Catenuloplanes niger: one gene and its partner. Each later gene encodes a partner of the first gene's protein in a complex. Links are inferred from orthologs where the notes say so. Each region holds a gene or a part of one and is shown on either strand. Other genes may lie near its edges.

Region 1 (3,286 bases):
CGGCGTCTACTCGGAGGAGCCGGTCGACGTGCTCGGCGCGGAGCTGGCCGCGATGCTGGCCGGGCCGATGCTGGCACCGGCGCTGGCCTACGACGGCAGTCACCGCGCGCAGATCGCGGTCAAGCGGATGACCAGCGTGCTGACCGGCCGGCTGGTCGCGGCGCCGGTCGAGGCCACGGTCGCGGCGTTCGGATCACAGACCCTGCGCCGGTACGCCGCGGACCTGCTCGTCCCGCCGGACGTGCGGATCCGGTGCGCGTTGCTGAAGGGCATGGCGCTGCGGTACGTGATGCGCCGCCCCGGCGCGGCCGCCCAGCAGGAACGGCAGCGTGAGGTGCTCACCCGGCTGGTGCACGTGCTGGCCGTGCGTGCGCCGGACGGGCTGGACCCGGTGTTCGCGCCGATCTGGCGGGCCGCGCCGAACGACGCGGCCCGGCTGCGTGTGGTGATCGACCAGGTGGCGTCGCTCACCGATCCGGCCGCGATGTCCTGGCACCGCGCGCTCACCTGAGAACGAAACCCGGGCTGGCCCCTCCGGCGCGTGCGGCTCCCGCCGTACCCTTGGAACGCTCTGGTGGTTTGTTGGGGTTCAGGGAGGAGCCGCGGGTGGCCGGCAGGATTCGGGACGAGGACATCGCGCTGGTGCGCGAGCGTACGGCGATCGCCGACGTGATCTCCGAGACCGTCACCCTGAAGTCGGCCGGCGGTGGCAATCTGAAGGGCCTGTGCCCGTTCCACGACGAGAAGACGCCCTCGTTCACCGTCTCCCCGGCCCGCAACGTGTATTTCTGCCACGGGTGCGGCAAGGGCGGCGACGCGATCACGTTCCTGATCGACGCGGATCACCTGACGTTCGTCGAGTCGGTCGAGCGGCTGGCCGGCCGGGCCGGCATCCAGTTGCGGTACGAGGAGCAGCCCGGCGGGCGCCCGTCCGGCCCGCGGCAGCAGCCCGGCCAGCGGCAGCGGCTGGTCGCGGCGCACGCGGACGCGGCCGAGTTCTACCGCTCGCAGCTGATCACCCCGGGTGCCCGGGCCGCCCGGGAGTTCCTGGCCCAGCGCGGTTTCGGGCGCGAGCACGCGGAGGCGTACGGCTGCGGGTTCGCGCCCGAGGGCTGGGACCCGCTGACCCGGCACCTGCGGCAGAAGGGCTACTCCGCGGACGAGCTGGTGACCGCCGGCCTGTCCCGCCCGGCCCGGTCCGGCTCGCTGATCGACCGGTTCCGGCGGCGGCTGCTCTGGCCGATCAAGGACATCAGCGGCGATGTGATCGGCTTCGGCGCGCGGAAGCTGTTCGACGACGATGACGGCCCGAAGTACCTGAACACGCCGGAGACGCCGCTCTACAAGAAGTCACACGTGCTGTACGGCATCGACCAGGCGAAACGCGACATAGCGCGGGAGAGCCGCGCGGTCATCGTCGAGGGTTACACCGACGTGATGGCGTGCCACCTGGCCGGTGTGCCGACCGCGGTCGCGACCTGCGGCACCGCGTTCGGCGAGGACCACATCAAGGTGCTCCGCCGGCTGCTGATGGACGCGAACGACCTCGGCGGCGAGATCATTTTCACGTTCGACGGCGACGCGGCCGGGCAGAAGGCGGCGATGCGCGCGTTCTCCGACGACCAGCGGTTCGTGGCGCAGACGTTCATCGCGGTCAGCCCGAACGGCATGGACCCGTGCGAGCTGCGACTCAACCGCGGTGACCTGGCCGTGCGCGACCTGGTGGGCGCGCGCGAGCCGATGATCGCGTTCGCGCTGCGGTCGATCATGCGTCAGTACGACCTGGACACCGTCGAGGGCCGGGTCGCCGCGCTGCGGTCCACCGCGCCGCTGGTCGCGCAGATCAAGGACCGGTCGATGCGCCCGGGCTACACCCGCAAGCTCGCCGACGACCTGGGCATGGAGATGGCGGAGGTCGAGCACGCGGTCCGCCGGGCCGGCGGCAGCGCGCCGGACGAGAACCGTCGCAAGGCGGGCCCGCGGCCCACGTCCGCACCGCAGCTTCAGGTCGAGCGCGAGGCGCTGAAACTCGCGCTGCAGGAGCCGGTGCTGGCCGGCCCGATGTTCGACGCGCTCGACGGCACGCACTTCACCGACCCGGTGCACGTGGCGCTGCGCGGTGCCGTGGCGGACGCCGGTGGCACCGCGTCCGCGGCCGGCGGCGGCGTGGTCTGGATCGAGAAGGTGCGCGACCTCTGCGCGGACCTCGGCGCGAAGGCGCTGGTCAGTGAGCTGGCCGTGGAGCCGCTGCGGGTCGACCGCGACCCCGACCCGCAGTACGTCTCGGTCACGCTGGCCCGGCTGCAGTCCGCGACCGTGACCGCCCGGATAGCCGACCTGAAGTCCAAAGTGCAGCGCATCAACCCGGTCGCCAACAAGGACGAATACTTCGCGCTCTTCGGGGAACTGCTGTCCCTGGAGCAGCACGCGCGTGCCCTGCGCGAGCAGGCTGTCGGGGGGTTGTGACGAGTGTTCGGCTTCTTCCGCAGGAACCAGCCGCCGGCCGCCCAGCGCCCGGTCCTCGAGCGTGACGAGCGCATCCTCACCTGGGCGAGCACGTCCACCGAAGGGGTGGTCGTGGCGACGAACCGGGGTCTCTGGCTGCCCGGTTTTCACCGGCTCGGCTGGCACGAGATCCTCAAGGCGGTCTGGTCCGGCCGTGAGCTCACCGTCATCGCCGGCCGGGTCGCGGAGGAGCGCGACGGTTACGCCGTGGTGGCCGACGAGCCCGCGATCTCCACGTTGCTCCTCGCGCCCGGTCACGTGCCGCACCAGGTGCAGGTCCGGGTGACGAAGTCGGTCGCGATCACCCACCACCACGAGCTGCCCGGCGGCGGCGTCCGGGTGGCGGCCCGCCGGGTCAGCGGTGTGGACGGTCTGCGCTGGACCGCACGGTACGACCCGGGCACCCCGGTGGACGGGCCGGCCGTGGACGAGCTGGTCGCCCGCGCCCGCCGCGACGCCGAGGCGGCCGCACCCCGGTAAATCCGGCGGAACTTGTCGGACCCGCCGTCTAGGGTCGGGGCATGACCGCGATGATCGAGGCAGCCGGGCTGGTCAAGCGCTTCGGCGACTTCACCGCCGTGGACGGCATCGACGTCACGGTGCAGCCCGGTGAGGCGTTCGGCTTCCTCGGGCCCAACGGGGCCGGCAAGAGCTCCACCATGCGCATGATCGGGTGCGTGTCCCCGCCGACCGGTGGCCTGCTGCGCATCCTCGGCATGGACCCGGTCCGCCAGGGCCCGGCGATCCGCGCCCGGCTCGGCGTCTGCCCGCAGCTGGACAA
Region 2 (3,134 bases), 1.8 Mb from region 1 along the record:
TCGGCCGCTCCGGGGCCGCGTCCTCGTAGCTGAGGCTCTCGCTGGTCCGGTCGTAGCTGGCGCCGCCGTCCGGCTCCTGACGCCAGCCCTCCGTCTCGCGGCTGGCCTGCCAGCGGTTGCGCGCGCGGCTGGACCGGATCGGCGGGATGTCGCCGACGCCGGTGTCGCCGGTGCGCCGGTAGAAGTCGGTGGTGGCCGGGTCGGGATAGCTCGTGTAGCGCTCGACCTGCGACTCCTCCGCCGCCCGGGGCCGGGGCAGCTCGTCGCCGTAGTCGGCGTCTTCCGACCAGGAGCCAGCACGACGGCGCTGTCGCGGCGCCCGCCCGCTGAGATCCTGATCGTCGTAGTCCACCAATGGAGCGTGACCGTTCCGAGACCAGATCGCAATACGTGTTCCGGCGGCATCAACTTGCGGCGATGAGCCTACCTTCGCCCGAATCTACCCCCAGAACCGGACAACCTTTCTTTCCTCCACATGCTGGGGACAAAGTTTTACCTGCTCAGAGACGTTTGTGTGACGCGATCCACTTAGTTGTGCACAGGTTATCCACAGGGCTGCGCACAGTGTGCGGCCCGCTGTCCACAGGTAATACCCAGGCTCATCCACCGACCCGTTTGGGGCTGAGGGCTGGGTGTTCGTAGTGTGATCGCGCTACCCGTGGGAGTGTCTGCCGATGTGCCAGTCGGCCGCCGCGGTCGCCGGCCGTTCCGGTTGTCGGCGACCGTTCGATGCGGGATAGTACGTATGTTCGACTGAGGGGGCGCGATGTCGATTACCGACGACGTGCGGCCCGGCTCGTTTTCCCCCGACGACTCCGGGGACGACCGCCCGCGCCGCCAGAAGGACCGAAAGTTCGACGGCCCGCCACGCGACGGTGAGGGCGGCGGTGGCGGCCTCGATCGCACCCCGCCGCAGGACATGGCCGCCGAGCAGTGCGTGCTCGGCGGCATGCTGCTCTCCAAGGACGCGGTCGCCGACGTGGTGGAGATCCTCAAGCACGGCGACTTCTACCGCCCGATCCACGCGACGATCTTCGACGCCATCACCGACCTGTACGGTCGCGGCGAGCCGGCCGACGCCATCACGGTCGCCGCGCTGCTCAACGACGCCGGCGATCTCGCCCGCATCGGCGGCGCCCCCTACCTGCACACGCTGATCGCCAGCGTCCCCACCGCCGCCAACTCGTCGTACTACGCCCGCATCGTGGCCGAGCGCGCGGTCCTGCGCCGCCTGGTGGAGGCCGGCACCCGCATCGTCCAGCTCGGCTACGGTGCCGCCGCCGGCACCGGCCGCGACGTCGACGACATCGTCGACCTGGCCCAGCAGGCCGTCTACGAGATCACCGAGAAGCGCGTCAACGAGGACTTCGCCAGCCTCGGCGAGATGCTCCAGCCCACGCTCGACGAGATCGAGGCGATCGGCGCCCAGGCCGGCATGATGACCGGCGTGCCCACCGGCTTCGCCGACCTGGACCGTCTCCTCAACGGCCTGCACGCCGGGCAGCTGATCATCGTGGCCGGGCGCCCGGGTCTCGGGAAGTCCACGGCGAGCATGGACTTCGCCCGGAACGCCGCCATCCGGGCGAACCAGGCGAGCGCCATCTTCTCGCTCGAAATGAGCAAGATCGAGATCGTGATGCGTCTGCTGTCGGCGGAGGCGCGGGTGCCGCTGCACGTGCTGCGGTCCGGGCAGCTCTCCGACGACGACTGGACGAAGCTGGCGCGGTGCATGGGCGAGATCAGCGAGGCCCCGCTGTTCGTGGACGACACGCCGAGCATGAACCTGATGGAGATCCGGGCGAAGGCGCGGCGCCTCAAGCAGCGGCACGACCTCAAGCTGATCGTCGTCGACTATCTGCAGCTGATGTCCTCGCCGGGCCGCACCGAGAGCCGTCAGCAGGAGGTCGCGGAGCTGTCCCGTGGCCTGAAGCTGCTGGCCAAGGAGGTCGAGGCGCCGGTCATCGCGGTGTCCCAGCTGAACCGTGGTCCCGAGCAGCGCACCGACAAGCGCCCGCAGCTGTCCGACCTGCGTGAGAGTGGATCGATCGAGCAGGACGCCGACGTCGTGATCCTGCTCCACCGCGACGACTACTACGACAAGGAGTCACCGCGCGCGGGCGAGGCGGACTTCATCGTGGCGAAGCACCGTAACGGCCCGACGGACACGGTCACGGTCGCGGCGCAGCTGCACCTGTCGCGGTTCGTGGACATGGCGATGTAGGGCCGCCTGCAGGAGCGGGGCGGCCCTACCCGCGGGACGTTCTAGTCGAAGAGCTCGCCCAGGAAACCGCGGTGCTTCTTGCCACGTCGGTGACCGTGGTGGCGGTAGTGCCCGTGGTACCCGCCGCCGTGGCCGTAGGCGGGTGCCCCGTGCCCGTACGCCGGGGTCGCCGCCGGGTAGCCGTGCTGAACCGGAGGCGGAGGCGGAGGCGCGTAACCGCCACCGTGCACCGGCGCGGCCGGCGGGTAACCGGGAGGCGGCGGAGGCGGCGGGACAGCCCCAGGGCGGGCGCCCTGCGGGTTGCTCCGGTTCCAGCTCTGCTCGGCTTCGAACAGCTTCTCCAGCTCGCCGCGGTCCAGGAAGATCCCCCGGCACTCGCCGCACTGGTCGATGGTGACGCCGCTGCGTTCGTACTGCCGCATCTGGCCGTGGCACTTTGGACAGGTCATCTGCATGCGTCGACGGTACCCCGACCGGTCACGCATCGTGCACCTACGGCGCCAGCCACCAGCCCAGCCCGGCGGCCGAAAGACCCAGAAGCAGATTCAACGCCAGATTCAGTACGCCGAGCGCACGCGGCAGCCGTACGGTGTCCGCCGCCAGCGTGGACCAGGTGGTCAGCGCGCCGCAGAAACCGGTTCCGGCCAGCGCGACCACCCAGGTCGGCGCGGTGCTGTGCAGCAGGCCGAGCAGCAGCGAGCCGAGCACGTTCGCGGCCAGGATGCCCCACGGCAGGCGCCGCCCGAACCGGGCCGCCGCGGCCGTGTCGAGCAGCAGGCGCACCACCGCCCCGGCCGCGCCGCCGATCAGCACCAGCCCAAATGTGATCATGACGAGTTCTCCTTGACGCCGCGCGCCCGCCGTGCTGACCGGCCGCTCATGCCGGCCGGTACGCCGTCACGCACGCCTCGCG

What was found.
Region 2: the proteins of dnaG (region 1) and dnaB are in contact, whole or in part, in a crystal structure (PDB 2R6A), measured with the Geobacillus stearothermophilus proteins. The link is inferred for Catenuloplanes niger from one-to-one orthologs. Residues at the interface, in WP_049624496.1 of Geobacillus stearothermophilus: Lys456, Leu457, Leu458, Pro459, Ala460, Asn463, Ala464, Leu467, Leu535, Leu536, Ile537, Ala538, Gln544, Glu545, Asp548, Tyr549, His552; in WP_033016901.1 of Geobacillus stearothermophilus: Ser13, Glu15, Ala16, Gln18, Glu91, Leu92, Asp94, Ala95, Val96, Pro97, Thr98, Ala99, Ala100, Asn101, Tyr104, Tyr105, Ile108.

The regions. Positions count from the first base shown.
Region 1 is NZ_JAVDYC010000001.1:2,511,958-2,515,243, reverse strand. What follows is about bases 62-3,036. They hold dnaG (DNA primase), read left to right. Parts: upstream 62-606; coding sequence 607-2,466; downstream 2,467-3,036. Other genes in these bases: J2S44_RS10835 (ABC transporter ATP-binding protein), read left to right, coding at 3,027-3,036; J2S44_RS10840 (hypothetical protein), read left to right, coding at 2,470-2,985; J2S44_RS10850 (deoxyguanosinetriphosphate triphosphohydrolase), read left to right, coding at 62-511. Outside these bases: more of J2S44_RS10850, read left to right, coding at 1-61; more of J2S44_RS10835, read left to right, coding at 3,037-3,286. UniProt on the Escherichia coli protein: RNA polymerase that catalyzes the synthesis of short RNA molecules used as primers for DNA polymerase during DNA replication.
Region 2 is NZ_JAVDYC010000001.1:4,283,628-4,286,761, reverse strand. Bases 171-2,993 are described here. They hold dnaB (replicative DNA helicase), read left to right. Parts: upstream 171-766; coding sequence 767-2,221; downstream 2,222-2,993. Other genes in these bases: J2S44_RS18875 (fluoride efflux transporter FluC), read right to left, coding at 2,714-2,993; J2S44_RS18880 (TFIIB-type zinc ribbon-containing protein), read right to left, coding at 2,263-2,676; J2S44_RS18890 (hypothetical protein), read right to left, coding at 171-352. In the rest of the region: more of J2S44_RS18890, read right to left, coding at 1-170; more of J2S44_RS18875, read right to left, coding at 2,994-3,052; J2S44_RS18870 (fluoride efflux transporter FluC), read right to left, coding at 3,119-3,134. UniProt on the Escherichia coli protein: The main replicative DNA helicase, it participates in initiation and elongation during chromosome replication. Travels ahead of the DNA replisome, separating dsDNA into templates for DNA synthesis.